Regions from separate parts of the Streptomyces sp. NPDC102360 genome, predicted to be linked through region 1. Evidence: riboswitches for the same ligand, from Rfam matches in the RefSeq annotation. Region 1 holds a riboswitch; each other region holds the start of a gene.
What was found. Region 1 has a riboswitch for thiamine pyrophosphate ahead of ACIRHA_RS05640 (purine-cytosine permease family protein). Riboswitches for the same ligand answer to the same signal wherever they lie in the genome.
Positions count from the first base shown of each region.

Region 1 (10,314 bases):
CATCCGAGAGCATCCGGCACTCCTTGCCTGGCGGCGGCGCGGCGCATGGCTGCGTCACGCTTGAAGGTTTCGATATTGCGCAATCAATGAAACCATTCGTGCCGCGGCAGCGTCGGCCGGGGTGGCGGCCCGCGTGTCTCGGACCGGGCCGCCCCGCTCAGGCCGTCGTCGGCACCTCCGCCGCCACCCGCACCGCGAGATCCAGCAGCTGCCGGTCGCTGCCCCTCGGGCCCACGAGGCACAGGCCCACCGGGGCGGTGCGGCTGCGGACGGGGATGCTGACGGCGCAGCGGCCCGTCAGGCCTGCCAGGCAGGTGAGTTGGAAGGTCTTGGCCCTGGTCTCTTCGATGGCGGGGCCGCCGAGGGAGGCCTCCTCCCGAGTGGGGGCAACGGAGGACGACGAAGGCAGGAGGAGGATCCGGTCGCCGAGCAGGTCGTCGACGCGCTCCCGCGCCTCGCGCAGCACGCGTTCCGCGGCGGCCAGGTCGGTGGACGTGTAGGCGGACGCGGTTTCGAAGCGCGCCCGGACGTCGGGGTTGAGCGAGTCCCAGTGGCGGGACACCCAGGGGCCCCACTGACGCCAGGCCTCCACGCCCTGCTTGGTCTGGAAGGCGCGCACCCACCCGGGCAGCACGCCCGCGTCGAAGCGTACGGTGCGCGGCCGCGGCAGATCGGAGGCGCCGCGCCAGCCGGCCACCGCCCGCCGCACCGAGGCGGCGACCTCCGGCGAGGCCACGTCGATGATCTCCTGCGCGAGCACCGCGCCCGAAGGCGTGGGCCCGGCGGCGCGGGGGAGCAGGACCCGGCCCGCGGCGCGCAGCGTGTCCGCGTCGCGGGCGATCCAGCCGACCGTGTCGAAGGACGGCGCGAGCGGCAGCAGGCCGGCGGTGGACACCGCGCCGTGGCTCGGACGGATGCCGTACAGGCCCTGGTAGGAGGAGGGGATCCGGATCGAGCCGCCGGTGTCGGTGCCGAGACCGATGTCGGCCTGTCCGAGCGCGACGGCGCTGGCGGGCCCGGAGGTCGAGCCGCCCGAAATGCGGTCGGGGGCCGCGGGGTTGGGCGGCGTACCGTAGTGGCCGTTGGTGCCGGCCAGGCTGTACGCGAACTCGTCGGTGCGGGCGATGCCGGCGACGTCGGCGCCCGCCGCGAGCAGGGCGGCGACCGCTTCGGCATGCGCTGCTTCCGGGCGGCTCCCGGCGAGCCATGCGGGATTGCCCGCGCCCACCCGGTGCCCCTCGACGGCGAACAGGTCCTTGACGGCGACACTGAGCCCGGACAGCGGGCCGTGCCCGGTCCGGGACACCAGCGGGACACCGAACTCCCGCCACACGGTGGGGTCGGGGGCGCCGGGTGCCGCGGATGCCGGGTGTGCGCCGAGCGGCAGCACCGCACCGGCGCCTGCCGCGGCCGCGAGGGCAAGGAAGCCCCGTCGATTCACTGCCTGCATGCGTACAGAACTCCTCAACTGGTGGGACGTCGGGCGGTGGTGGCAGGACTACTGGCCGAAGTCCCGCTTCCTGATCACCGCGTGCACGCCCGTGGTCCGGTCGACGACCTGGGACACCTCGAAGTCGGCCGCCGCCGACAGATACGCGTACGCGACCGGGCGGCTCATGCCGAGGTCGGACTGGAGGAAGTCGAGGGCGTTGACGACCGCGCGGCGCATCGCGACGTCCAGGTCGGAGAGTTGGCCCCCGGCCCCGGCCGCGCCGTCCGGATCGGAGAGTCCGATCGGCAGCCACGCCTCGTCGGTCTCGCCGAACGGGTAGCGGTACGCGACCGAAGGCGCGTCGCCGGATCCCGGCTTGCAGACGGTGAGCCGGAACGTCGTGCGCAGCGACCCCTCGAGCGCGGTCAGCGCCACCTCGCCGTTGCCCATCGCGAAGTGCGGGTCGCCGGTGTGGAAGAGGGCGCCCTCGGCGTGCACGGGGAGGTAGAAGGCGGAGCCGGATCCGAGGTGGCGGATGTCGATGTTGCCGCCGCCGAGGGTGGGCGGGATCGAGTTCAGGAGCGGGTCGGTGAGCGAGTCCGCGTCGGCGTACGCGGTGCCCATCAGGCCCATGTGCGGATTGAGCGGGAAGGTGACCTCGCCGGGCCCGTCGAGGGGCAGCACCCCGTGCCCGTCCCCGCTGCCGCCGCCGCTGCGGATCGGGGTGAACACCGAGACGTTTCCGTACTGTTCGGGGCCCTCGGCGGACGCCCGGCCGTCCGTGGCGACGGGCGGCATGACCTCGTCGAGTGTGATGCCGTCGGGTGCGCCGCCGTCCCGGGTACGCGCCAGGGCGCCCTTGCCGTGCCGGCTCGACACGACGCCGTAGGGCACGCGCGGCAGCAACGACAGTGTCTCCACCTTCAGTACGTCACCGGGCTCGGCGCCGGCCACATACACCGGTCCCAGGACGACGTGCGGGCCGTCGGTGTCGAAGGAGCGGGGTGTACGTGTGTAGTCGCGGGCGAGATCGACGGCGTCCCGCAGCACCTGTTCCCTGCCGACGCCGTGCTCCCCGAACCAGGCGATGGGGTCGCGCCCCTGGTCCTCCAGCAGCCCTTCGTGCGAGACGGTGTCCACGGTCAGGGTCTCGCCGGACCGTATGCGCAGCGCGGGTTCGGCGTCGCGGGCGGGCACGTAGCCCCAGCGGACGGTGTCGGGCGTGGCCCGCAGGTAGTGCTGACCGTGGACGGGCCCCTTGCCGGGCTGCAGCACGCGTCCGGGGCGGGAGACGGCTGCGGGACGGGAGGGTGCCGCCACCGCGGACTGCGTGCCCGCTGCCACCATCCCGCCGGCCGCGCCGAGCCCCGCCGCGATGCGCAACAGGCCGCGCCGCCCGAGCCGGGACGCCAACGCCTCGTACACCGGGGCCAGTTCGGCGGTCCGGGCGGTGGGTGTGCCGGGAAGGTGGTCCGGCACGCGCGGCTCGTGTGACATCAAGGCCCCTCGTCGTATCGCGGTATACACATGCCACGTGGTGACACGTGGTGTGCGCGGGTGAGGGGACCTTCCTATGCAGCGCCTGTTACCGGGAGGAGCCGCCTCCGGTTTCCCGCGCGTAACGAGGGCTCCCGGTTCACGACCGCGTCGCGGTCCCGCACTTGCCGTCCCCGGCGCCGCCCATCCGCTCGTCCATCGCGGGGCTCCGGTCGTACGGGTCCACCGCGGGTCCTTCGCCGGTGTCGCGGTCGGCGGTGAAGGACGGGGTGAGATAGCCGGTGTAGGTCTCGCAGCCGCCGTTGGTGGTGTTCACGCGGTTCGAGATGACCGAGAAGGTGCCCGGTTCCGTGATCACCTTCGCCGGGTCGGGCCAGTTCATCACCACTTCGCGGCGGACCACGACACGTGTGACGCGGTCGCTGCCCGCCTCCGCGGACACGACCGGATACACGTACGTGACGTCCGTGGTGACTTCGAGCGCGTCCATCTCGCCCGTGCGGTACGTGATGCGGCCGCGGGTCTTGACCACGTCGCCGACCAGCTCCACCTTCGATGTGTCGAAGCGGCTGAACAGCACCAGCGGGTTGTACTTCTCGCTCGGTGTGGTCAGCGACCTGTCCAGGAAGGCGCGTTCCTTCGGCTGGCGGGGGTTGATGAGGGCGATGGCCTCGGCGGGGTGATCGCCGCGCAGCACCTCGGGGTCCAGGCTGGACGCGGTGAGGAAGTCCCGGGAGCGTTCGAGGGACCGGGCGACCTGTGCCTTGCTCATCCAGCCGGTGGCCCGGGGCGCGGGCACAGTGATACCGGCCGTGCCAGAGGCCCAGCGCGCGGCGGGCGAGCCCCTGAACGGCTCGTCCAGCGTGGGGAGTTCTGCTGATGTGTCCGGTGGCGGTGCCGTGGGGCGGGCGCTCTCCGGGGCCAGTGGTGTCGCCGCGTCCGAGCCGCCACCGAACCAGTCCGTCACCCGCCCCGGAGCGAGCGCCACGACCGCCACGGCCAGCGTCGCCACCAGGCCGAGCGCGTACCAGCCCGTGCGGCGGCGCGGCCGGGCCGGCTGGTGTGTGCGCCACGGTTCGGGCCGGGCATCCTGCTCCTGCAAGCGGCGCGTCACCATGCGGGCGCGCGCCGACGGTTCCTTCGGTGCGTCCCGTACGCCGTCCTCCGACTCCTGGAGGAAGCGCTCCCACTCGTCGTCGGACAGCGACGATCCGCTGTGATCCCCACCCGAATTCACTTCTGAACTCTCCTAGTGCCATGTCGTTTCCGTGGCGGCCGGTCCCTCCCCAGGGCCGGCCACCGTCGACGGATCATGGCACACGCGCGAACGCCGGGTGACGTCGCAGGGGAGGGACCGTTCCCGAACGGTCCCTCCCCGGTGGTCAGCGGACGGTCAGACGCGGTCCGCCGCGATCAGCAGGTACTGGAACGAGCCGTCCCTGTACGAGTTGATGAACGCGTCCTCGATGCCCGTGACCAGTGACGACGTGGCCCGCAGCTCCCAGTACGGGAGGGTGTCCGGGGTGAGGTCGATGACGGTCTGTGGCACCAGGCGGTTGTCGGCCATCGCGCGCAGGTACTCCCGGCGCGAGTGGATGTTGCACTCGAAGTGTGCGTTGATCTGCGACACCCACTTCGAGGGCTGGCCGTACCGCGGGTTCCAGCAGCCGGTGATGGTCACATAGCGGCCGCCGACCTCCAGGATGCGGGAGTGCTCGGCGAACAGGTCGTGCAGGTCGACGTACATGGTCGACTCGTTGTTCCACGACCCCGAGATCTGCCCGGTCTCGAACGGGGTGTCCAGCATGTTGCAGACACGCGCCCTGACGTGGTCCTGGATGCCGAGTTCCTCGGCCCGCCCGTTGGCGAAGTCGGCCTGCTTGGCCGAGAGCGTGACCCCCTCGACCTTGCTCCCGAAACGCTGGTGGGCCATCACCATCGAGCCGCCGCGGCCGCAGCCGGCGTCCACCAGGGTGTCGTCCCGACCGATGTCGCCGAGGTTCCCCAGCAGATACGAGGCCTGCGCCGACTCCAGCCGGTGCAGCTCGGCGATCAGCTTCTGCTCGTTCGCGTCACCCGCTCCGTCACCGAGCGCGGAGTGGTCGACCGCGCCGATGCCGTAGTGGTGGTGGTACAGACCGTCGACATCGCCGAGCCGCAGATTGACCGGCCGGGCCTCGCCGTCCCAGTAGCGGGCGATGTCCCCCTGGTAGGGGGTGGCCGGCGAAGGGATGTACGGGGAGGTGCTCTGGGCCGTGGCGGTGAGTTCGGTGCTGGTCACTGATGAGTCCTATCTCTTACCAGAAGTCGGGCAGGCTGTAGCGGTAGGTGTTGTTCTGGTGCCATTGGTGGTTGCCGTCGACCCACGCCGCGACGCCCCGCAGGAAACGCTGGACGTTCGGGAGCGGGCAGGCGGCGGCCAGGGCCGCGGCCTCTGTCTCGAAGGTGTGCATGAGTTCGTTGTGGACCTCGACCGACTTGAGGTAGGCATCCTTGTCGGACAGGTCCTCGCGTTCCGCGATCACGACCGGCAGGTTCAAGTGCCGCCCGGGAGCGTCGAGTTCCTTCGTGTACGAGTACAGGTCGTTGACGATGGTCGTCGCGTTGCCCGCGAGCGCGATGACCTTCTGCAGGTCCGGCAGGGCGTGCAGGTCCGCCGGCAGTTCGTAGCCGCCGACGGTGTCGGTGATGGTCGGGCAGGGGCGGAAGTTGTTGAACTGGCGCATCGCCAGGTACTCCCACACCTCCGGTACGTGGTCGTGCTCGGACCAGGCGGCTTCGGCGAGGTAGCCCATGTGAAGGCGGGCCATGTCGTGCCGGTAGCGGTCGGCCTGGGATGCGCTGCTCGCCTGGACGAAGTACTCCATGGCGGAGCGGTAGGCGCGCCGGGGCGCGTCCGCGTACAGGGATTCCGCCCACTGCGGCTGGTACTCCCGCGTGGTGTACAGCGGGTCGAGGGTGGTGTGCGCGAGCAGCAGCCGTGAGCCGAGGCCGACGGGTGAGCCGCCGTGGTCCTCGCAGTAGCAGTCGTCCAGCGCGTTCTCCGCCACCATCAGGCGGGTGGCGATCATGACGTGGTCGACGGTGGGTGCGTCGGGGTGGCAGCCGACCATGTAGCTGCCCACGGAGAATCCGTCGAACTCCTCCTCCCAGTCGTCGGGGTACAGGTCGACCTCGTCCAGCGCCCAGTCCTTGATCCGGCGGCTGACCTCCGCGACCCGTACGGGATCGGGGTCGGGCGCCGGGTGGTGGTACAGGCCGGGAACGGGCCGCCCCTTAGGGGCACTTGGCGTCGGATCCGGAGCCGGAGCCGGAGCCGAGTCCGGCGCCGGATCCGACGATGCCGGTTCCTGGTTCGACGATGCCGGTTCCTCGCGCGGGGTCAGCCGCAGCCCCGCCGTGCCGAGACCGCTGGGCCCGCGCAGCAGCCGCTCCAAGTCCGGGCGCTCAGCCGGGACGTCGACCGCCGGCGCGTCGACCGCCGGCGCATCGGCCACCGGTGCCTCGACTGCCGGAGCCTCGGCGACCGGCGAGGCGACCGCGCGCGGTGCGCCGCCCGTGACGGCTCCGATGTCGCGGGCGCGGGCCGCGGCGTCGGCCAGGACCTGCGCCCCGAAGCGGGAGACCGCTTCCGGCAGGCCCGACTGCGGAGGTGTCGGCTCAGGCGGGGGCATCCATGACTCCTTGAGGGCTCCTTGGTGGGATGGGTGGCCGTGGTCCTGCTCCGTTACCTGCTGGGCCAGCGGCCGATCTGCACGTTCTCCAGCACACCGACCGCGTCCGGCACGAGGATCGCGGCGGAGTAGTAGGTGCTGACGAGGTACTTGGTGATGGCCTGCTCGTCGACGCCCATGAACCGGACCGACAGCCCCGGCTCGTACTCGTCCGGCAGACCGGTCTGGTGCAGGCCGATGACACCCTGGTTGTCCTCGCCGGTACGCATGCAGAGGATCGAGCTGGTGCGTTCCTTGGTGACGGGGATCTTGTTGCACGGCAGGATCGGCACCCCGCGCCAGGCCGGGACCTGCTGACCGCCGAGGTCGACGTGGTCGGGGTACAGACCGCGCGCGTTGAACTCGCGCCCCATCGCCGCGATCGTGCGGGGGTGCGCCAGGAAGAACTTCGAGCCGCGGCGGCGGCAGAGCAGCTCGTCCAGGTCGTCCGGCGTGGGCGGTCCCGAGTGCGGCTGGAGGCGCTGCTTGAAGTCGGCGTTGTGGAGCAGGCCGAACTCCCGGTTGTTGACCAGCTCGTGCTCCTGGCGTTCGCGCAACGCCTCGACGGTGAGCCTCAGTTGCTCCTTGGTCTGGTTCATCGGTTCGTTGTAGAGGTCGGCGACCCTGGTGTGGACCCGCAGGATCGTCTGGGCGGCCGAGAGCTCGTACTCGCGCGGCCTCGCTTCGTAGTCGACGAACGCGCCGGGCAGTTCGTGCTCGCCCACGTGCCCCGCCGACATCGGGATCTCGGCCTCGCCGCGGTGGTTCTGGCCCCGGCCCGCGAGCGACTTGAACGCGTCGACGTGTGCCTGCAGGGGTGGCGCCGCGGACAGCACGGCCGCGAAGTCGGCGCGCGAGAGGGTGAGCAGGGTGCCGGAGGTCTCGGCGACCACGGTCTGATCCCAGCGGGCGTCCTCGTTGAGCAGCGCGTTGTCACCGAAGCGGTCGCCGTCGGCCAGCACGTCGAGCGCGACCTCGTCGCCGTACTCTCCCTCGGAGAACTGGTTGATGCGGCCGTGGGCGATCAGGTGGAGCTTGTCCGCCGGTGCCCCGCGCTCGACCAGTGTCTCGCCGGCCCGGAAGTCGCGCTGCTCGCACCGGTCGGCGATGGCGGTGAGCACCTCGACGTCGTCGAAGCCGCGCAGCAGCGCCAGTTCACCGAGTTCGCGGGGGATCACGCGGACGTCGCCGCCGTCCTGGATGAACTCGATGGTCCCGTCGCCGACCGTGTAGGTCAGGCGGCGGTTCACCCGGTAGACGCCACCCTTGGTCTCCACCCAGGGCAGCATCCGCAGCAGCCACCGCGAGGTGATCTCCTGCATCTGCGGGGCGGACTTGGTGGTGGTGGCGAGATTGCGGGCGGCCGCCGTGCCGAGGCTGGTCTGCCGTGGCGGGGCCGCCGCGGTGTCCGGGGTGGTCGAGTCAACGGTCATCGGGTGAGCTCTCCTTGGTCGGGCGAAAGCGCGCATGCCAGCAATAACGGGACAGAAGAAAGAGAGTTGATCAATTCGTCGGGAATGCGTCCAGATCCAGCAGCACCGTACGGTCCGCCTCGCCTGCCGGACCACGGGAAGTCGGCGACATTCGCTCGATGCGATGATCAAGCTCCCGCGGTGTTTGCGGAGGAACCGATGGATCTCGGCCCGATTTCTCGTTGTCGCCGGACGGGCGTAGGCCCCGGCTCACGCGGTGCGCACACGTCACGGCGGCGCCAAACCGATAGAAGTCGGCCAGCCGCCGCCGAGATCGACATTGCCGACTCCGCACCCCACGGGGTAGGCGAAAGGCCACCGCGTTAGGCTGGCAGCCGTAACCGGACACGGGGTGCCCCCACCAGAGGGCTGAGAACACACCCGTCGAACCTGAACCAGTTCGCACTGGCGGAGGGATGTCTCATGCCTGTCGCGCATGTTTCCAGTGGCCTGCCTGCCGACCGCGAGAGCGGCGCCTTCGACGGGCGGATGCCCGCGGCACCCGGCGACCTCGGCATCGAGGGGCACGGCATCGAGCCGGTGCCCGAGAGCAACCGCTACGGCGGGGCCGGGCGCCTGTTCACCGTGTGGTTCGCGCCGAACCTGACCATGACCGGCGTCTTCACCGGCACCGTCGGCATCGCCCTCGGACTCGACTTCGCCACGGCGCTTGCCGCCGTCGTGCTCGGCACCCTGGTCGGAGCGGTACCGACCGCGTACCTCGGGACGTGGGGGAGCCGGACCGGGGCGGGGCAACTGCCGCTGGCCGGGCTCGCGTTCGGGCGGGGCGTCGTGCTGCCGGGCGTGTTGCAGTGGTTGTCGTCCATCGCGTGGGACGCGCTGATCGGCCTGTTCGGCGGTGACGCGCTGGCCCGGCTGTTCGGCTGGCCGTTCTGGGCCGGCGTGCTCGTCATGCTGCTCGCCCAGGGGCTGCTCGGTGTCTTCGGCTACGAGGCCATCCACCGGCTGCAGATCGTCATGACCTTCGTGCTCGGTGCCGCGTTCGCACTGATCGCCTGGAGGCTGCTGGACGGTGTGCACCCGGCCGCCCACGGCTCCGTGCACGGAGCCGACCGCGCCGGAGCCTTCATCCTGACCAGCACCATCGCGCTGAGCCTCAGCCTGTCCTGGGCCCCGTACGCCAGCGACTTCAGCCGCTATCTGCCCGCCGCCACCTCCCGCACCCGCATGTTCTGGTACACGCTGCTCGGCCTGCTGGTGTCGTTCGTGGCCGTCCAGGCACTCGGCCTGTGGGGCGCCTCCGTGCTCACCGACCAGACGGCGGCCGGGGTCGACAAGATCCTCGGCGGCGGAGCGGTCGGCGCGTTCGGGCTTCTCGCCGTGGCACTGGCCGCGCTGTGCAGCAACGCGATGAACGACTACAGCGGCTCGCTCGCCCTGCAGACCATCGGCGTGCGCATCCCGCGCCCGGTGGCCGCCGCCCTCGCCGCCGCGCTCGGCTTCCCTCTCGTGCTGTGGATGCACGCGGCAGACACCACCGCCCGGTTCCAGAATGTGCTGCTGTTCGTCGGGTACTGGATCCCCGGCTTCGTGGCGATCGTCCTCGTCGACTGGCGCGCGCGGGCCAGGGCACGCGCCGGCGCACCGCTCGACCTCGCCGCCGAGCGCGAGCGGCGACAGCCCGCCTGGCCCGCCGTGCTGGCCTTCGCGGCGGCCTTCGCCGCGGCGGTCCCGTTCATGGACACCAGCCTGTACGTGGGCCCGGTGGCGGACGCGCTGCACGGCGCGGACGTGTCGTACTACGTGGCGTTCCTCGTGGCCGGCGCCGTGTACGCGCCGCTGCGGCTGCGGCGACGCGGCTGACCTGCCCCTTGACGAACGTACGAACCACGGCACGCGAACCACGGCACGCGAACCACGGCACCTCCCGTACTTGGAGTCACCCCATGCCCCAGACGTCCCCCGGCCGCCCCGACGACCTCGTCGCCTTCGCGGCGCAGGCACTCGGGCGCGTACAGCACACATCACCCCTGGTGCAGTGCCTGACCAACGCGGTGGTCACCGGGTTCACCGCCAACGTCCTGCTCGCCGTGGGTGCCGCGCCCGCCATGGTCGACATCCCGGACGAGGCCGGGCCCTTCGCCCGCGTCGCCTCGGGCGTGCTGGTCAACCTCGGCACCCCGCGCGCCGAGCAGCGCGCCGCGATGCCCGAGGCGGCGCGGGCCGCGGCCGACGCGGG
Region 1 covers NZ_JBIWLG010000001.1:1,232,589-1,242,902, forward strand. The annotation lists gene ACIRHA_RS05605 (sec-independent translocase) at 1-13, opposite strand, end outside; gene ACIRHA_RS05610 (amidase family protein) at 158-1,450, opposite strand; gene ACIRHA_RS05615 (acetamidase/formamidase family protein) at 1,499-2,929, opposite strand; gene ACIRHA_RS05620 (hypothetical protein) at 3,069-4,166, opposite strand; gene ACIRHA_RS05625 (geranyl diphosphate 2-C-methyltransferase) at 4,323-5,210, opposite strand; gene ACIRHA_RS05630 (family 2 encapsulin nanocompartment cargo protein terpene cyclase) at 5,227-6,603, opposite strand; gene ACIRHA_RS05635 (family 2B encapsulin nanocompartment shell protein) at 6,657-8,075, opposite strand; TPP riboswitch at 8,453-8,548, shown strand; gene ACIRHA_RS05640 (purine-cytosine permease family protein) at 8,538-9,938, shown strand; gene thiM (hydroxyethylthiazole kinase) at 10,022-10,314, shown strand, end outside.

Region 2 (10,314 bases), on a different contig from region 1:
CGAGCCGCTCACGGAGCGTCCGGTCGAGCTGCCCGAGTGGCTCGTCCAGCATCAGCAACCGCGGCCGCGGCGCGAGCGCCCGCGCGAGCGCGACCCGCTGCTGCTCCCCACCGGACAGCGCGCCGACCGCGCGCCGCTCCGCGCCGGGCAGCCCGACGAGCCCCAGCAACTCCCGTACGCGCTCCGCCTGTTCACTCTTGCCCGCGCCGTGCATGCGCAGTCCGAAGGCGACGTTCTGCCCCACGTCGCGCTGTGGGAACAGCTGGTGGTCCTGGAACATCAGGCCGACGCCCCGCTTGTGCGCGGGCACCCCCGCCTGGTCGGCGCCGCCGAGCAGCACCCGCCCACCGTCCAGGGGTTGCAGTCCCGCGACGGCCCTGAGCAGCGTCGACTTGCCGCTGCCACTCGGCCCGAGCACGCACACGATCTCGTGCTCGGCGACCTCCAGGTCCACGTCGTCGAGCACGGCGCGCCCACCGAATCGTACGGTCGCGTCGTCCAACTCCAGCAGCGACATCAGAACTCCCCGGTCGAGGCCTTGGCGGGCCGAATCCGTTCAAGGACGAGCAACGAGGCCGCACAGACGACCATCAGCACGGTCGAAAGTGCCATCGCCTGCCCGTAGTTGAGGTCACCGGCCCGCCCGAGCAGCCGGGCCACGGCGACCGGCAGCGTCGGATTGTCGGGTCGCGCGATGAACACGGTCGCCCCGAACTCGCCGAGCGACACGGCGAACGCGAACCCGGCCGCGACGAGCAGCGCCCGCCGCACCATCGGCAGGTCGACCTCCCGCCAGGCCCGCAGCGGCGAGGCCCCGAGCACGGCGGCGGCCTCCCGGAGCCGCCCGTCGACGGCCCGCAGCACCGGAAGCATCGTCCGCACCACGAACGGCACCCCGACGAGCGCCTGCGCGAGCGGCACCAGGATCCACGTGGACCGCAGGTCGAGCGGCGGCTCGTCGAGCGTGATCAGGAACCCGAACCCGACGGTCACCGCCGACACCCCCAGCGGCAGCATCAGCAACGCGTCGAACCCGCGCACGAGCCGCCCTGCACGACGGGTGAGGGCAGCGGCGGCGAGCCCACCGATCACCACGGCGATGGCCGTGGCGGCGAGCGCGTACTCCAGCGAATTCCAGATCGCGTCGATCGGCGGCACGAGGAAGGTCCCGCCGTCGGCGTCCGTGAGCGCCCGAAAATACCCGAACCCGTACCCGCCCGGAGCATCGAGCGAGCGCTCGACGAGCACCCCGAGCGGCAGCACGATCAGCAGGGCGACGGACGCCAGCACGCCGGTGAGGAGCGCCCACTGCCCGGTCCCGCGCGGCCTGCGCGACGTGTGCGCGGCGTCGACGAGCCGCAGCGCGCTCTCCCGCCGCCGCACGGTCCACGCATGAATGCCAAGAATCAGTCCCACGGCGACGAACTGCACGATGGTCAGCACGGCAGCAGTGGACAGATCAAAGATCTGCGCGGTCTGCCGATAGATCTCCACTTCCAGAGTCGAGAACCCGGGCCCGCCGAGGATCTGCACGACACCGAACGACGTGAACGTGAACAGAAAGACCATCAACGAGGCAGCGGCGACCGCGGGACCCAGCGCCGGCAGCGTCACCTTCCGCCAGGCCGCGAACCGCGAGGCGCCGAGCATCCGCGCGGCCTCCTCCTGCCGAGGATCGAGCTGCGCCCACAACCCACCCACGGTCCGCACCACGACCGCGTAATTGAAGAACACATGCGCCAGCAGAATCGCCCACACCGTCGTGTCGAGCCGCACGCCCCACAGCTCGTCGAGCAGCCCGCCGTTGCCGACGAGCGCGAGGAACGCGGTGCCCACGACGACGGTTGGCAGCACGAACGGCACGGTGACGACGGCCCGCAGCACCTGCTTCCCGGGGAACTCGAACCGCGCGAAGACATACGCCCCCGGCAGCGCGATCAGCAGCGTAAGCACGGTCGACGCCACCGCCTGCCACACCGTGAACCACAGCACGTGCCGGATGTCGGACTGCCCGAGCACGTCCAGGATCCGCCCGAGCTGCCAGCCTCCGTCGACATGCAGCCCGCGCTCGACGATCGCGACGACCGGGTAGGCGAAGAACAGCCCGAAGAACACGACGGGCAGGGCCATGAGCCCAAGCCGCGCCGCGTTCCCCCTGCGCTTCTTGACGACTACTTCAGTACGAGCGACGTCCACGACTTCACCCAGTCGTCCCGGTTGTCCGCGATCTTGCGCGGGCTCATGGTCTCGGGATCGTCGATCTTCACCGCGTACTTGGTGTAATCGGCAGGCGCGCTCGCGTTCTTGGTCACGGGGTCGACGAACATGTTGAGCGGCATGTCCTCCTGGAACTTCTTGGAGACCAGGAAGTCGAGCAGCGCCTTGCCGCCCTCATCGTTCTTCGCCCCGTCGAGCAGCCCCGCGAACTCGACCTGCTGGAAACAGGTCCCCTTCGCGACGCCCACCGGCGAGGTCTTCGGCTGCGGATCGGCGAACACGGCCTCGGCGGGCGGCGAGGACGCGTACGACACGACGAGCGGCCGGTCGCCGCCGGCCTTCTTCCCACCGGCGCTCCCGCTGAACTCCTCGTTGTACGCCTGATCCCACCCATCCACGACCTTCAGCCCGTTGGCCTTCAGCTTCTTCCAGTACGGCTGCCAGCCGTCGTCGCCGTACTTCGCGGCGGACCCGAGCAGGAAGCCGAGACCGGGCGACGAGGTGGACGCGTTCTCAGTGACCAACAGATTCTTGTACGCGGGCTTGGCGAGGTCGGCGAAGGAGGCCGGCGGCGCGAGGTCGTGCTTCTTGAAATACGCCTTGTCGTAATTGACGCAGAGCGACCCGGTATCGACGGGAGTAACGCGCTCCTTCCCCTTGTCGAGCCGATACTCGCTCTTCACCTCATCAAGCCCCTTGGCCTTGTACGAGGAGAAGATCCCGTTGTCGAGCGCGCGCGAGAGCAGGGTGTTGTCGACGCCGAAGAAGACGTCGCCCTGCGGATTGCCCTTGGACAGGATCGCCTTGTTGACGGCCTCGCCGGCGTCCCCGTCCTTCAGGACCTTGACCTTGTAGCCAGACTTCTTCTCGAAGTCCTTCAGCACACCCTTCGAGACAGCCCACGAATCGTGACTCACAAGGGTCACGGTCTTGGAGTCCCCGCCCGCGGCACCGGAGCCACCGCCCGATGACCCGCACGCGGACAACGTGACGAGCCCGAGCCCCACGACCACGGCGACGTACGCCTTCTTGCTCACTTGTATTCCTCCTGGGAGTGACCAGGAGAAGACGCGGCCCTGCCCGGAGTCCTCTGGCAGTTCTTCGGCGAGAACGGCCGGGGCTCCGGGCAGGGCGCAACAGCTTGAGTGGTGTCCGAACTTCCTACCCGGAATGACCCGGGCAAGGTCCAGAGGGTCTGCGGCCGATGCCGCACTCTCAGCGCTGTGGCGCTCCCCTGTCGGAATGCAGATTCAGTTGTCGTACTTACTTACTGATGATGGCCAGGCTACCTCTCGGTGGCCGCCAGCTGTCCACAGGCTCCGTCGATCTCCTGGCCACGGGTGTCCCGGATGGTCACGGGGACGCCGTGGGCAGCGATGGCGTTGACGAAGGCCTTCTCGTCCTCGGGCCGCGAAGCGGTCCACTTCGACCCCGGGGTCGGGTTCAAGGGGATCAGATTGACATGGACAGGCTTCCCCTTGAGCATCCGCCCGAGCCGGTCACCACGCCACGCCTGGTCGTTGATGTCCCGGATGAGCGCGTACTCGATGGACAGCCGACGCCCGGACTTCGCGGAGTACTCGAACCCGGCGTCGAGCACCTCGCGCACGTTCCACCGCGTATTGACGGGGACGAGGGTGTCGCGCAGCTCGTCGTCGGGGGCGTGCAGCGAGATCGCGAGCCGGCACTTGAGGCCCTCGTCGGTGAACCGGTTGATGGCGGGCACGAGTCCCACCGTCGACACGGTGATGCCGCGCTGGCTGAGCCCGACCCCGTCCGGCTCCGGGTCGGTGAGCGCGCGAATGGCCTGGATGACCCGCTTGTAGTTGGCGAGCGGCTCGCCCATGCCCATGAACACGATGTTGCTGAGCCGCGCGGGGCCCCCGGGGATCTCCCCGTCCCTCAGCGCCCGCATCCCATCGACAATCTGATGCACGATCTCACCGGTCGACAGATTCCGGTCGAGCCCGGCCTGCCCGGTGGCACAGAACGGACAGTTCATGCCACAGCCCGCCTGCGACGAGATGCACATCGTCACGCGATCCGGGTACCGCATGAGAACGCTCTCCACGAGCGTCCCGTCGAACAGCTTCCACAGCGTCTTGCGCGTGGTGTCCTGGTCGGTCGACAGATGCCGCACGACGGTCATCAGCTCCGGCAGCAACGCCTCCCGCAGCTTCTCGCGCGACCCCGCGGGGATGTCGGTCCACTCCGCGGGATCGTGCGCGTACCGCGCGAAGTAGTGCTGCGAGAGCTGCTTGGCGCGAAACGGCTTCTCACCGATCGCGGCAACGGCTTCCTTCCGCTCAGCAGGCGAAAGATCAGCAAGGTGCCGCGGCGGCTTCTTGGCCCCGCGGGGGGCGACGAACGTCAGTTCTCCGGGCTTAGGCATAGCGGTTCCAGTGTCGCAGATCTACGAGGGTGACCTGAGCCTGAAGCTCCTGCCCCCTGTCATCGTCGGTCACTGTCCGTCGCCCTTGAGCCCCTTCGGACGGCCCACAGGCGGCCCGGCGCCCGACCCGTTTCCCCAGCCCACAGCCCAACCGAGCTCCCATCCCGCAGCCATCCACGGGCCCGCTCCCGACAATGCCGGCCCCGGCCCCACTGCCGGAGCTCCACTGCCAGAGGCATGTTTTTGGGTCGCGACCAGAGCGTGTCTGGGCATCACGTGATTGATCCACAGAGACGGGACTTTGTGCTCCCCGATGAGGGACTTTTGCAGCCTCTGAGCCGGCCACCCGATCCGGAGCATGGAACGTGCCAGCAGGGCTGATGCGCACCTCCGGAGGGTGGCACCCCTGCTGGCTCATTCACGAAGGAGCGCCCCCGATGGGCATGGGTAAGAAGATTGTTTTCGGTGGAGTCGGAACACTGGCGGCCGTCGGCATCATGTCCGCCGTGGTCGGCGGCGGAGGCGACGCCGAGGCCGAAGCCGGAGGCAAGAAGGACAGCTCGTCCAGCTCGACTTCCTCGGCCGGTAAGAAGAGCGACGACAGCCCGCGGACGACGTCGACCAACAAGAACAACGCGCCGAAGGACGACATCAAGATCGGCGAGCCCACCTCCGACGGCTACGGCTCCCTCAAGGCCCCCGTGACGATCACCAACCACACTTCCAAGACCTCCGACTACGACATCGAGGTCGAGTTCCTCGACGCCGACGGCAACCGCATCGAGACCGGCTACGCGCTTGAGACCTCCGTCGCCCCCGACCAGAAGGTCTCCACCAACGCTGACGGCTTCACCGACGACGCCCCGTCGGGCACCATGACCGTGAAGGTCCTCAGCGTCGACCGCTACGCCTCCCTGTAGCCCCGACGGTTTCGGTCAGACCCCCGCCTCCTCATCGGAGGACGGGGGGTCCGTTGTTTCTTGGGAAGCTCGGGTGATCTGGGGGAGGTCGAGCGTCTGAACTGCGAGGGAGCGCTCTGACACCCCCTCGACTCAGCCGACTTCATGCCTGCCGTCCCCCGTGGTTGCCCGGGTGACCAGGCACGGATGTGGCACGGCCCGGAAAGAGATCCCAACGTCGGGAAGTGCGTGGCAACATCGCGTGATGGCTAACGAGTATGTGCGGTTTCAGTCGACCTTGCCTGACGAGCGAGGCCAGTTCAAGGGCGTGTTCGGGCTGGTCAACAACCTTGGCCGCGACGGGCAGCTGACGACTGACCAAGAACGGTTCCGGAGCGAGAACAATGCTTGGTACGACGCTGCGTATACGGACCCGTCCACCGTTGACCCGAGCGTGTACGACCCAGCTGTCAATGCCGGGGCCACGGCCTGGTTCAAGCCTTCGGCGGCCCATCTCATCGAGCGTGTGGCGGGTTACCTAGAGATCCTGGCTGAGCACGACGTGGACTGTCGCATGGTGAAGTCGACCGACCCAGGGCGCGTGATCTACGAAGACGATGTTCAGGTCGTGGTCATCCCTCGCGCGCGCTGACCTGCACGTACAGCCCCACGCAACTCACCACCCAACTCCCATCCCGTCCGCCGTCGCCCCACACGTAGTGGTGCGGACGTGGCCCCTGACGCTCAAGCGGAGCGCGCCACCACTCCAGCTACCGACACGGAGTGCCGTGCGGCCTCCGTCAGGGAGAGATCGTGGGTCTCCCCGAGAACGCAATCGATTCGAGGCCGGCACCCTGCGCGTGGTCCGACAGGTGAAGCTCATCCGGGACGCCCGGACCAGGCCAGAGGTGCCAGTCGGCGCACGAGCACGGCATGCACGCGCTCAGGCACTTCTACGCGTCCGTCCTCCTCGACGCCGGGGAGAGCCGTGAGCCAGTACCTCGGTCACGCTGGCCCGGCCCTCACCCTGCGCGTGTACGCCCATTCCTGCCGCCGCCTCCCGAGCCTGACGGCCCAGACACGGCCCCGTAAGCCAAAACAGGCCCCTGATCCGCGCCGAACGCGCAGGTCGGGGGCCTTTTTGATGCCGGGTCACCGATAGTTCTCCGAGCTTAGGCATAGCGCCTCCAGCGTCGCAGATCTACGAGGGTGACCTGTGCGCCCGTGGGATCAGCGGCCCGACGGGGTACGGATGGCCGCGATGTCGAACTGGAGGCGGACCTTTTCGCTGACCATGTTGCCGCCCTGGGCGAGGCGGGCGTTGTACATGAGGCCCCAGTCGGTGCGGTTGATGGTGGTGGTGCCGTCGAAGCCGACGCGTTCGTCGCCGAAGGCGTCCGTGACGAAGCCGATGTAGGTGAGTTCGAGGACGACGGGGCGAGCGACGTCCTTGATGGTGAGATCGCCGTGCATCCGGTAGACATCGTCGCCAGCCAGTTCCACCGCGGTGCTCTTGAAGGTCATCCGCGGGTACTGGGAGGCGTTCAGGAAGTCACGGCCCATCACGTGGGCGTCCCTCTGCTCGACACCGGTGTCGACGCTCGCCGTGGCGAGGACGAGCTCGGCGGAGGAGCGCGAGGGGTCCTCGCCGTCGAAGTAGAGGCGGCTCTGGTACTCCGTGAAGGCGCCGCGCACCGTCGTCACCATGGCGTGCCGGACGGAGAACCCGATCCTGCTGTGTGCCGGGTCGACCATCCAGGCGCCGGAGAGCGCCGCCATGGAGGGGTCGTGGCCGGCCGGGTCGGGCAGTACTGCGGTGCCGGCGGCCCCCTGAGCAGCGGCCCCCGGAGCGGCGGATCCCTCTGCGCGCCGGGATGTGAAGCTGCGACCGAAGATGTTCATGAGGCACGTTGTTACTTCAGCGTAAAGAACGCCCGCAAGCCCCCCTCAATGAACCCGCCCACCTTCGTGAACAGGTCTTCACAAGTCCGCGCAGGACATATACGGAGAGCCCCCGTCCGGTTACGGACAGGGGCTCTCGCGCGGGTGTTCTTGAGGGGCCTGGGCGCCTTCAGGAACCCGGGCGTGCTTCAGGAACCGACGAACAGCACCAGGAGCAGCCATACGACCGGGGCCGTCGGCAGCAGGGAGTCGAGCCGGTCCATGATTCCGCCGTGGCCCGGCAGCAGCGTCCCCATGTCCTTGATCCCGAGGTCCCGCTTGATCATGGACTCGCCGAGGTCACCGAGGGTCGCGCTGGCCGCGACGAGGGCACCCATGACGAGGCCCTGCCACCACGTGCCGTCGTCCACCAGGAACTGCATGCACAGCACGCCCGCCACCATGGCGAACGAGACGGCACCCAGCAGGCCCTCGCGGGTCTTGCCGGGGCTGATGCGCGGCGCGAGCTTGTGCTTGCCGAAGCGCCAGCCGACCGCGTACGCCCCCGTGTCGCTGACGACCGTCAGGATCAGGAACGTGAGCACGCGCCACGCCCCGTCGTCCGCGGTGAGCATCATCGCCACGAAGGTCGCGAGGAACGGCACGTAGAAGGCCGCGAAGACCCCCGCCGTGACGTCCTTCAGGTACCCCTCGGGCGGCTCCGTCATCCGCCACACGAGAACCGCGAGCGCGGTCAGCGCCATCGCCACCCAGGCACCCTCGGCGCCCCGTACGTACCCGGCCACCACCATGGCCGCACCGCCGACGGCGAGCGGCACGAGCGGCGCCCTGATGCCCTTGCGCTCCTCGAGCCGCGAGGTCAGCTCCCACAGGCCGACGACGACGGCGACCGCTATCACGCCGACGAACACGGCCTTGACGATGAACAGCGAACCGATGACCACCGCGCCGAGCCCGACACCGACGCCTATGGCCGCCCCGAGGTCCCGGCCCGCACTCTTCTTCTTGGGCGGTTCGGGCTGCGAGGACCCCGAAGACTGCGAGAACCCCGAAGGCTCCGCGGACCGGGCGGGCTCCGCGGGCCGCGGCGGCCGCTCGGTCGACTCCGGCCGGAGCGGCACCTCGTCGCGGAACAGGGGACCACTCAGCCGAGCGGCCCCCCGGTCGTCCTGGTCGTCGCCCCTTCCGTCACCAGAAGGCGTATCAGGCATATCGGGCACGATGGGCATGGGCCGAGTCTCATCGACCGCGTGCCGTTCGTACGCGGGACCCGCCGGAGCGCGCCCGTGGTCGTACGACGGTCCTTGGTTGTGCGACGGCCCTTGGCCGTACGCCGGCGCCTGCCCGTACGCGGGCCCGTGACCAGGGGCGGACCCATGGTCGTCGGTCGGGCCCCAGTGTCCGGGACCGGTCGGCGCACCCCAGGAAGAGTCGTTCACGGATTCCTCGAACCTCGATCTTCCGCGCTCGCTCAGACTTCGAGCAGCTCGGCTTCCTTGTGCTTGAGCAGCTCGTCGACCTGGGCCACGTACTTCGTGGTGGTGTCGTCCAGTTCCTTCTCGCCGCGGCGGCCCTCGTCCTCGCCGACGTCGCCGTCCTTGATCGCCTTGTCGATGGCTTCCTTGGCCTTGCGGCGCACCGAGCGGATGGACACCTTGCTGTCCTCCGCCTTGGCCTTGGCGACCTTGATGTAGTCGCGGCGGCGCTCCTCCGTGAGCTCCGGGAAGTTCACCCGAATAATGCTTCCGTCATTGCTCGGGTTGACGCCGAGGTCGGAGTCGCGGATCGCCTGCTCGATGTTGCGCAGCGCGCTCTTGTCGAACGGGGTCACCACGGCCATCCGCGGCTCGGGAACCGAGAACGAGGCCAGCTGGTTGATCGGCGTCAGCGCGCCGTAGTAGTCGGCCACGATCTTGTTGAACATCGCCGGGTGCGCACGCCCTGTGCGGATCGCGGCGAAGTCCTCCTTGGCGACGACGACGGCCTTCTCCATCTTTTCCTCGGCCTCGAGGAGGGTCTCTTCGATCACCACTTGCTCCTGCGTGTCTTGAGTGAGGCCCGGCCGGGCACGGGGGCGCGGTCGGCTGCGTCGCGTGTCTTTCCTGCACGGTGTCCGACCGGCAGGACATTGTCCATCCCTCGGGGAACCTCCGAGGACCCGGGGTTCCCAGGGGGACGGGAGGGGGTCAGGCGCGGGAGCCCTCTTCGCCCACGAGGGTCCCGATCTTCTCACCCTTGACGGCACGGGCGATATTGCCCGACGTGATGAGCTCGAAGACGAGGATCGGCAGCTTGTTGTCGCGGCACAGGGTGATCGCGGTCATGTCGGCGACCTTCAGGTCGCGGGTGATGACCTCGCCGTAGCTGAGCCCGTCGAACTTCACGGCCTCGGGGTTGGCCTTCGGGTCCGAGTCGTAGACGCCGTCGACACCGTTCTTGCCCATGAGCAGCGCCTGGGCGTCGATCTCCAGGGCGCGCTGCGCGGCGGTGGTGTCGGTGGAGAAGTACGGCATGCCCATCCCGGCGCCGAAGATGACGACGCGGCCCTTCTCCAGGTGCCGCACGGCGCGCAGCGGGATGTACGGCTCGGCGACCTGCCCCATGGTGATGGCGGTCTGCACGCGGCAGTCGATGCCCTCCTTCTCCAGGAAGTCCTGGAGGGCCAGGCAGTTCATGACCGTGCCGAGCATGCCCATGTAGTCGCTGCGGGCGCGGTCCATGCCGCGCTGCTGCAGTTCGGCGCCGCGGAAGAAGTTGCCGCCGCCGATGACGACGGCGATCTGGTATCCGCTCCGTACGACGGCCGCGATCTCACGGGCAATGGCGTGCACCACGTCGGGGTCGACGCCCAGACCCCCGCCCCCGGCGAACGCCTCACCGGAAAGCTTCAGCAGAAAGCGCCCC
Region 2 covers NZ_JBIWLG010000008.1:244,534-254,847, reverse strand. The annotation lists gene ACIRHA_RS28800 (ABC transporter ATP-binding protein) at 1-517, opposite strand, end outside; gene ACIRHA_RS28795 (ABC transporter permease) at 517-2,196, opposite strand; gene ACIRHA_RS28790 (thiamine ABC transporter substrate binding subunit) at 2,172-3,254, opposite strand; TPP riboswitch at 3,358-3,463, opposite strand; gene rlmN (23S rRNA (adenine(2503)-C(2))-methyltransferase RlmN) at 3,503-4,609, opposite strand; gene ACIRHA_RS28780 (FxLYD domain-containing protein) at 5,053-5,529, shown strand; gene ACIRHA_RS28775 (hypothetical protein) at 5,774-6,160, shown strand; gene ACIRHA_RS28770 (YceI family protein) at 6,739-7,410, opposite strand; gene ACIRHA_RS28765 (phosphatidate cytidylyltransferase) at 7,599-8,849, opposite strand; gene frr (ribosome recycling factor) at 8,882-9,439, opposite strand; gene pyrH (UMP kinase) at 9,597-10,314, opposite strand, start outside.
Region 2: another riboswitch for thiamine pyrophosphate. It lies ahead of ACIRHA_RS28790 (thiamine ABC transporter substrate binding subunit); the one in region 1 lies ahead of ACIRHA_RS05640 (purine-cytosine permease family protein).

Region 3 (9,180 bases), on a different contig from region 1:
CTTCACCTCCGTGCCGCGATTCTCGCTCAAGGCCTGCGCGGGCGTGCCCGGCAGGCTCGGGTCGGGGGTGAAGAGCCACTCCAGCATCTCTTCGTCGCTGAAGCCGTCGTCCCTCAGAACCGTCAGGAGGCCGACGAGCCCCTTGACGATCTTGTCGCCGTCGATGAAGGCGGCGGGCACGTGCAGTGCCCTGTTCTCTCCGCGGCGCACGGCGATCAGCTGGCCTTCCTTGACCAGCTGCCGCACACGCGTCACCTCGACATCGAGCATTTCCGCGATGTCGGGGAGGTTGAGCCAGGCGGGGACGAGAGCATCGATGTTTGCGTCAATCTCGGTCACAGGACAAGCGTGCCATCCCGGACTGACACTCGGAAGCCGGGCCGGTGCGGATGGACCACGGATCCTCCCGTTTCACCCCGTCCGTCACGCTTTGCCATGCCCTCAAGGAGACGGACTCACGCCACCGCGGACTTCAGCGGGCGGGCCGGGTCCGCGAGGAGCTCCGGGTCGAGCGCGGTCCCCGACTGGATGAGCTTGCGCCCCTGGGCCAGGTCACGCGGCTTGCCGACGGCGAGGACCGCCACCAGTGCGCCGCCATGCAGCCAGCACACCGACCAGGCGGCGCCGGCGGGGTCGCCGCGCCACACCGTCGCGTCGGCGCCCTCGTGGTGCCCGGCGTACTGCACGAACCGGCCGAACTGCTCGGACCAGAAATAGGGCACCGGGTCGTACACCGCCGGGGTCTCGCCGACGATGTTCGCCGCCACCGTGCGCGGCCCCTGCAGCGCGTTGTCCCAGTGGTGGACCATGAGGCGCTCTCCGTAGCGCCCCGAGGGGAACGAGGAGCAGTCCCCCACCGCGTAGACGTCGGGCACGGATGTGCGCAGTCCGTCGTCCGCGAGGACCTCACGGTGGGCGCCCAGCTCGATGCCGGAGCCGGCCAGCCAGCGGGTGGCGGGGCGGGCGCCGATGCCGACGACGACGGCTCCCGCGGGCAGCCGCGTGCCGTCGTCGAGGACCACGGCGTCCGGCTCGATGCGCTCCACGCGCGCGTTGGTGCGCAGTCGGGCTCCCGCGTCGGCGTACCAGGTCGCCATGGGCGCGGCGATCTCGGCGGGCAGCGCCCCGGCCAGCGGCCGCTCGGCGGCCTCCACCACCGTGACCCGGCAGCCGGCCTCACGGGCCGCGGTGGCGAACTCGGCACCGATCCAGCCGGCGCCCACGACCACCACGTCGTGCTGCTCGGCGAGGACGGGCCGCAACCGCTCGGCGTCGTCGAGCGTGCGCAGCAGGTGCACTCCGGGGGCGGACCGCGCGCCCGGCAGCTGGACGGGTTCGGCGCCGGTCGCGACGACCAGCACGTCGTACGGGACCGGCCCTTCGGCCGTGTCGAGCTCGTGGTCGCCGGGCCGCAGCCCGGTCACCTCGCGGCCCAGCTCAAGGGTGACGCCAAGCGCCTCGAAGTCCACGTCGAAGGCCGAGCCCTCGGCCTTGCCGAGCAGCACCGCCTTGGACAGCGGAGGCCGGTCGTACGGCTGGTGGGGTTCGGCGCCGAGGAGCGTGACCGCGCCGGTGAAGCCCTGTTCGCGCAGCGCGACCGCGGTCTGCACACCGGCCATGCCCGCGCCCACGATGACGACGTTCCGCTGCCCCGAAGGCGCTCCGCTCCCGCTCAGCTGCTCACTCACGGAAGCAACCTTAGGCACCTGGTCTTTCGTCGGTCAGCGATGCGGACCACTCCGACACCGTGACGTCCTCCACACACGCCGGCGGTTTAGCCCGCGAGCTCCTCGACCACGCTGGTGCCGCTGCCGTCCTGCGACTCCCACTCCCAGGTCTCGTCGAGGCGCACCCGGCCGTCGGGGAGCTCGGAAACGGTCGAGACGCAGTGTCCGGAGGAGGTGGTCCCGTCGGTCTTCAGCTGGACGTAGCGGAAGTCGATCTCGTCACCGGAGCGCGTGCCCACAAGGTGCCCCTGCACGACATCGCCGCCTACGTAGTCGGCCGAAATGCGGCCGTCGCTCTCCCGGTACGTGAAGCGGGTGCGCGTGCCCACCTGACCAGCAGCCTGGTCGGCAACGGGGGACATCACGAGACCGTCGAGAGATCGGGGCACTGGTTCGAGGCTCCCTTACTGGGGGTCGCGGTGAACGGCTAGGGTGGCCAACGTAGAGCACTCGCGGGAGCCCGTACGCAGCGGGCTGAGAGGGAGGCTGGAGCGGCCTTCGACCGTACGAACCTGATCCGGGTCATACCGGCGAAGGGAGGGGCTTGACGCCCATGTCGTCGACGCCATCCGTTCATTCGCAATCCGTTCGCTCGCACACCTGCGACGTCCTCGTCGTCGGTGGCGGCATCATCGGTCTGGTCACCGCTTGGCGGGCCGCGCAGCGCGGCCTGACCGTCGCGGTCGCGGACCCCGAACCCGGCGGCGGGGCCGCCCAGGTGGCGGCCGGAATGCTGGCCGCCGTCACCGAACTCCACCACGGCGAGCAGACGTTGCTCGGCCTGAACCTGGAGTCCGCGCGCCGCTACCCGGACTTCGCGACCGAGCTGTCCGAGGCCACCGGGCAGGACCTCGGCTACCGCGCGTGCGGCACGCTCGCGGTCGCGCTCGACTCCGACGACCGCGCCCACTTGCGTGAACTGCACGCGCTGCAAACGAAGTCCGGGCTCGACGCGGAGTGGCTGTCGGGCCGCGAATGCCGCCGCCTCGAACCGATGCTCGCCCCGGGCGTACGCGGCGGACTGCGCGTCGACGGGGACCACCAGATCGACCCGAGGAGGCTCGCGAGCGCCCTCGTGACGGCCTGCGAGCGCTCCGGCGTGACCTTCCACAGGTTGTGGGCCGAAAGGCTCTGTGTCGTCCGCGACCGGGCGAGCGGCGCGGTCCTCGCCGACGGCACCGAACTCGCCGCCGGCCAGGTGGTGCTGGCGGCGGGCAGCCGCGGCGGACAGCTCGCGGGTGTGCCCGACGCGGTGCTGCCGCCCGTGCGCCCCGTCAAGGGCCAGGTGCTGCGCCTGACGGTACCGAAGCGGTACGCGCCCTTCCTCAGCCGCACGGTCCGGGCGGTCGTCCGCGGCGGCAGCCTCTACCTGGTGCCGCGCGTCAACGGCGAGCTGGTCGTGGGCGCCACCAGCGAGGAACTCGGCTGGGACACCACGGTCACCGCGGGAGGCGTCTACGAACTCCTGCGCGACGCCCACGAACTCGTCCCCGGCATCACCGAACTCCCGCTCACCGAGACCCGCGCGGGCTTGCGCCCCGGTTCCCCCGACAACGCCCCGCTCCTCGGCCCGACCGCCCTGCCCGGCCTCCTCCTGGCGACCGGCCACTACCGCAACGGCGTGCTCCTGACGCCGATCACCGGCGACGCCATGGCGCACGCCCTGACCACTGGTGAACTCCCGGAAGAGGCCCGCCCGTTCACGCCGAAACGCTTCGGCACAGCCCTCGTGGAGCAGCCCGTATGAACGTCCACGTCAACGGCGAGCCGCGCACGGTGACCGCGGGCATCACGCTCGACCTCCTCGTCACCACGCTCACCACCGCGCCCAAGGGCGTCGCCGCCGCCCTCAACGAAACCGTCGTCCCGCGCACCCAATGGCCCGCCACGGCGCTCTCCGAAGGAGATCGCGTCGAGGTCCTCACGGCCGTACAAGGAGGCTGAACCGTCCATGGCCGACGACACTTTCGTCCTCGGGGGCGACCCGTACTCCTCGCGTCTGATCATGGGCACGGGCGGGGCGCCCAGTCTCGACGTCCTGGAGCGCTCTCTTGTGGCCTCCGGGACCGAACTCACCACCGTGGCGATGCGCCGCGTGGACGCGAGCGTGCACGGCTCGGTGCTCTCCGTCCTGGAGAAGCTGAACATCCGGGTGCTGCCGAACACGGCCGGCTGCTTCACCGCGGGAGAGGCGATCCTGACGGCCCGCCTCGCGCGCGAGGCACTCGGCACGGACCTGGTGAAGCTCGAGGTCATCGCCGACGAGCGCACCCTGCTGCCCGACCCGATCGAGCTGCTCGACGCGGCCGAGGCCCTGGTGGACGACGGCTTCACCGTCCTTCCCTACACGAACGACGACCCGGTCCTGGCCCGCAAACTGGAGGACGTCGGCTGTGCGGCGATCATGCCGCTCGGCTCCCCCATCGGTTCGGGGCTCGGCATCCGCAACCCGCACAACTTCCAGCTGATCACCGAGCACGCGCGCGTGCCGGTGATTTTGGACGCGGGTGCGGGCACGGCGTCCGATGTGACGCTCGCCATGGAGCTGGGCTGTGCGGGTGTGATGCTCGCCTCTGCGGTGACCCGCGCGCAGGAGCCGGTTCTCATGGCCGAGGGCATGCGGCACGCGGTGGAGGCGGGGCGCTTCGCGTACCGGGCCGGGCGCATCCCGAAGCGTCACTTCGCGGAGGCCTCCTCGCCTACGGAGGGGCGGGCGCGGCTCGATCCGGAGCGGCCGGCGTTCGTGTGACCCGAGCCGGGGTTGCGGTCGCGGGGCTCTGCCCCGGACCCCGCGGCCTCTCGTCCAAGAGCGGGGCTTGAAAAGGACCCCGCGGCCTCTCGTCCAAGAGCGGGGCTTGAAGGTGGTCACAGGTCTGCTGCAGTACGGCCCCGGCCTCGCGGCAGGAGAGCTGGGTGTCGGTGGCTCCTCGTACACTCGCCTGCGTGGACACGACCCTTCAGGACCCGTTGCTCGGGCACGTGCTCGACGGCCGGTACCGCGTCGACGCACGCATCGCGGTCGGCGGGATGGCCACGGTCTACCGGGCCGTGGACACCCGCCTCGACCGCGTGCTCGCGCTCAAGGTGATGCACCCCTCGCTGGCCGCCGACGTCTCGTTCGTGGACCGTTTCATCCGCGAGGCCAAGTCGGTGGCCCGCCTCTCGCACCCCAACGTCGTGGGGGTGTACGACCAGGGCACCGACGGCGCGTACGTGTATCTGGCGATGGAGTACGTGGCCGGCTGCACCCTGCGCGACGTGCTGCGTGACCGGGGAGCGCTGCGGCCCCGCGCCGCCCTCGACATCCTGGAGCCGGTCCTCGCCGCGCTGGGAGCGGCCCACCGCGCGGGCTTCGTGCACCGCGACATGAAGCCGGAGAACGTCCTTATAGGGGACGACGGCCGGGTCAAGGTGGCGGACTTCGGCCTGGTCCGCGCGGTGGACACGGTCACGAACACGACGGGGGCGGTCCTCGGCACGGTCTCGTACCTGGCGCCCGAGCAGATCGAGAACGGCACGGCGACGCCGAGCGTGGACGTCTACGCGTGCGGTGTCGTGTTCTACGAAATGCTCACAGGCGGCAAGCCGCACGCGGGCGAGTCCCCCGCCCAGATCCTCTACAAGCACCTCCACGAGGACGTGCCCCCGCCCTCGGCGGCGGTCCCCGGCCTCCCCTTCGAGCTCGACGAGCTGGTCGCGTCGGCGACGGCGCGCACCCCCGAGGTGCGCCCGCACGACGCCGTGGCGCTCCTCGCGCAGGCCAGGGGCGCCCGGTCGGCGCTCACCGACGCCCAGTTGGACGCGGTGCCGCCACAGGCCCGCGATACGGAGTATGTGGGGGCCGACGACCGTACGAGCGTGATCCCGCGCGCGGTGGGCACGCCCGTACAGCTGCCGCTGCCCACGGACGCCGCGGACCAGGCGCAGCTCAACCGGACGAGCCGCCTGGAGATGCCACCGCCTCCGCCCCTGGCCCCCGGACCGGCTCACGGCAGCGGTCGTGGTCGTGGTCGCGGCCCGCAGCGCCGCACCATCGCGATCCTCGCGGCGATCCTGCTGGTCCTCGGCGTCGGTACCGGCGTCTGGTACATCAACTCCGGCCAGTTCACGCAGGTCCCGTCCGTCCTGAACCAGACGCAGGGGCAGGCCGAGAAGCGGCTCGCCGACGCGGGCCTGGAGCGGGGCACGGTCGGCCGCGAGTACAGCGACACGTACAAGCGCGGCACCGTCATGGACAGCGATCCGGGCTCCCGCGACCGCATCCGCGGCGGCGGCACGGTGGACCTGACGGTGTCCAGGGGGTCGAAGACCGTGAAGGTCCCCGACCTCAGCGGCACGCCGCTGGACACCGCGAAGAGCGACCTCAAGAAGCGTGACCTCGAACCGGGCATGACCACCAAGGAGTTCAGCGACCAGATCGCCAAGGGCTCGGTGATCCGCACGGATCCCGGCGCGGGCGACACCCGCAGGGCCGGTTCCGCCGTCGCCCTGGTCGTCTCCAAGGGCGCCCCCGTCGACGTCCCCGATGTCACGGGCGAGTCCGAGCAGGACGCCATCGCCGACCTCGAGGACGAGGGCCTGAAGGCCGAGATCTCCACGAAGCGGGTCAACTCCGAGGAAGACAAGGGCGACATCGCACAGCAGTCCCCCGCCGAGGGCAAGCAGCTCGCCAAGGGCGACACGGTGACCCTGACGATCTCCAAGGGCCCCGTGATGGTCGAGGTCCCCGACGTCACGGGTCAGAAGGTCGACGAGGCGACGTCGCGGCTCAAGGCGGCGGGCTTCGAGGTGGAGGAGAACCGCGGCCTGCTCGGCCTGTTCGGCGACACGGTCAAGAGCCAGTCGGTGGAGGGCGGCGACGAGGCTCCGAAGGGGTCGACCGTCACGATCACCATCCGGTAGCAGGCGGGACCTGTGCACCGGCACCGGGGTTGCGCTCTCGGGGCTCCGCCCCGGACCCCGCTGCTCAATCGCCGCAGGGGCTTGAATTGCCCGGAGCCACCCGGAAGCCGGAGAAGCTTGATTTGCCGGAGCCGCCCGGAAGCCGCAGGGGCTTGAAAGACCCAGTACGCGTGCGTGACACCCTTGGCCGCGTGAACAGCAGCATCCGTAATCCCATCGGCGGCCACGTCCCCGTGGCCGGCGGCCTCGCGAGCGTAGGGCTCTCCTACGCCCGTGACCTCAAGGCCGAAACCGTCCAGGTCTTCGTGGCCAACCCCCGCGGCTGGGCCACTCCACTGGGGAACCCCCGGCAGGACGAGGACTTCCGCGCGCAGTGCGCCGCCGAGAACATCCCGGCGTACGTCCACGCCCCGTACCTGATCAACTTCGGCTCGCACACCGAGGCGACCGTCGACAAGTCCGTGGACTCCCTGCGCCACTCGCTGCGCCGGGCCCGCGCGATCGGCGCCCTCGGCGTCGTCGTGCACACCGGCTCCGCGACCGGTGGCCGGGAACGTGAGGTGGCCCTCGCGCAGGTCCGCGAGCGCATGCTGCCGCTGCTCGACGAGCTGACCCACGACGACGACCCGTTCCTGCTCCTGGAGTCGACCGCGGGCCAGGGCGCCTCACTGTGCTCCCGCACCTGGGACTTCGGCCCGTACTTCGACGTCCTGGACCGCCACCCCAAGCTTGGCGTCTGCCTCGACACCTGCCACATCTTCGCGGCGGGCCACGACCTCACGGGCCCGGCCGGCATGAAGCAGACCCTCGACCTCCTCGTGGACACGGTCGGCGAGGGCCGCCTCAAGCTGATCCACGCCAACGACTCCAAGGACGTCGTCGGCGCCCACAAGGACCGGCACGAGAACATCGGCTCCGGTCACATCGGCGAGGACCCGTTCCGCGAGCTGCTGGCCCACCCCGCGACCGAGAACGTTCCCCTGGTCATCGAGACACCCGGCGGTAAAGAGGGCCACGCGGCCGACGTGGCGCGCCTCAAGGAGCTACGAGCCTGAGGAATACCCCTGGGGGGTATATGGTTCCCTTGGTGACGGCATCCGCAGCGAGCACTGGGGGAACCATGCAGCACGAGACCCACGCCGGGCACGAGCACCATGACGCACCCGGCACCACCAAGGTCACCTGGTCCATGGCCGCGCAGGCCACCCTGCACTGCCTCACCGGCTGTGCCATCGGCGAGGTCCTCGGCATGGTGATCGGCACCGCGCTCGGCTGGGGCAACGTACCGACGATGATCCTGGCGATCGTGCTCGCCTTCGTCTTCGGCTACTCGCTCACCCTGCGCGGCGTCCTGCGCGCGGGCGTCGATTTCAAGACGGCGTTCCGGGTCGCGCTCGCCGCGGACACCCTGTCCATCGCGGTCATGGAGCTGATCGACAACGGCGTCATCGCCCTCTGGCCGAGCGCCATGGACGCCGGCCTCTCGGACGCCCTGTTCTGGGGTGCGCTCGCCGTGTCACTGGCGCTCGCCTTCGTCGTCACGACCCCGGTCAACCGCTGGATGATCGGCCGCGGCAAGGGCCACGCGGTGGTGCACCAGTACCACCACTGAGGACCGCAGAAGGCCCCGGAACCCCTAGAACTCGGGACCTTCGCCGGGCCCCTCCTGGTACGAGTACCGCTGCTCGCGCCACGGGTCGCCCACGTTGTGGTACCCCCGCTCCTCCCAGAATCCGCGCCGGTCCGCCGTCATGTACTCGACGCCGCGCACCCACTTCGGGCCCTTCCAGGCGTACAGATGGGGCACTACGAGGCGCAGCGGGAAACCGTGCTCCGCGGTGAGCAGCTCGCCGTCCTTGTGCGTGGCGAAAATGGTCCGCTCGGAGGCGAAGTCGGACAGTCGCAGATTGGACGAGAATCCGTACTCGGCCCACACCATCACATGGGTGACATCGGGCCCGGGAGGGGCGAGCTCCAGGATCGTGGAGGCGCGCACACCGCCCCATTCCGCGGCGAGCATGCTGAACTTCGTGACGCAGTGCAGGTCGCCGACCACGGTCCCGTACGGCAGCGCCGCGAACTCCTCGTGGTTCCAGCAGTGCTTGTCACCGTCGGCGGTCGCGCCGAAGACCCTGAACTCCCAGCGCTCGGGGCGGAACTTGGGCACCGGGCCGTAGTGCGTGACAGGCCAGCCGCGCTGCAGACGCTGCCCCGGTGGAAGCTCCGGCTGCACTGCTCCCCCAGACTCGCGACCCACCGGATGACCCATGCCTCCATCCTGACAGACCTGGACCAGTGGACGTGACCACGCCCACCCCGCCCGGACCTGCCGCGAACGCAGATTCGGGCAACTCCTACTAAGCGTGCACTTACTGGACGCACTCCTGTGCCGGTGCAAGGATGCGCGAAACCTGCCCAGTAACCGCTTGGAAGGAGCCTCTGCGATGCAGGGCGACCCCGAGGTCATCGAGTTTCTCAACGAACAGCTGACGGCCGAGCTCACGGCCATCAATCAGTACTTCCTGCACGCGAAGATGCAGGACAACTTCGG
Region 3 covers NZ_JBIWLG010000006.1:408,462-417,641, forward strand. The annotation lists gene ACIRHA_RS25240 (Rv2175c family DNA-binding protein) at 1-339, opposite strand, end outside; gene ACIRHA_RS25245 (NAD(P)/FAD-dependent oxidoreductase) at 456-1,688, opposite strand; gene ACIRHA_RS25250 (hypothetical protein) at 1,775-2,116, opposite strand; TPP riboswitch at 2,170-2,283, shown strand; gene thiO (glycine oxidase ThiO) at 2,281-3,474, shown strand; gene thiS (sulfur carrier protein ThiS) at 3,471-3,671, shown strand; gene ACIRHA_RS25265 (thiazole synthase) at 3,679-4,476, shown strand; gene pknB (Stk1 family PASTA domain-containing Ser/Thr kinase) at 4,671-6,629, shown strand; gene ACIRHA_RS25275 (deoxyribonuclease IV) at 6,821-7,684, shown strand; gene ACIRHA_RS25280 (DUF4396 domain-containing protein) at 7,750-8,241, shown strand; gene ACIRHA_RS25285 (sulfite oxidase-like oxidoreductase) at 8,266-8,898, opposite strand; gene bfr (bacterioferritin) at 9,074-9,180, shown strand, end outside.
Region 3: another riboswitch for thiamine pyrophosphate. It lies ahead of thiO (glycine oxidase ThiO); the one in region 1 lies ahead of ACIRHA_RS05640 (purine-cytosine permease family protein).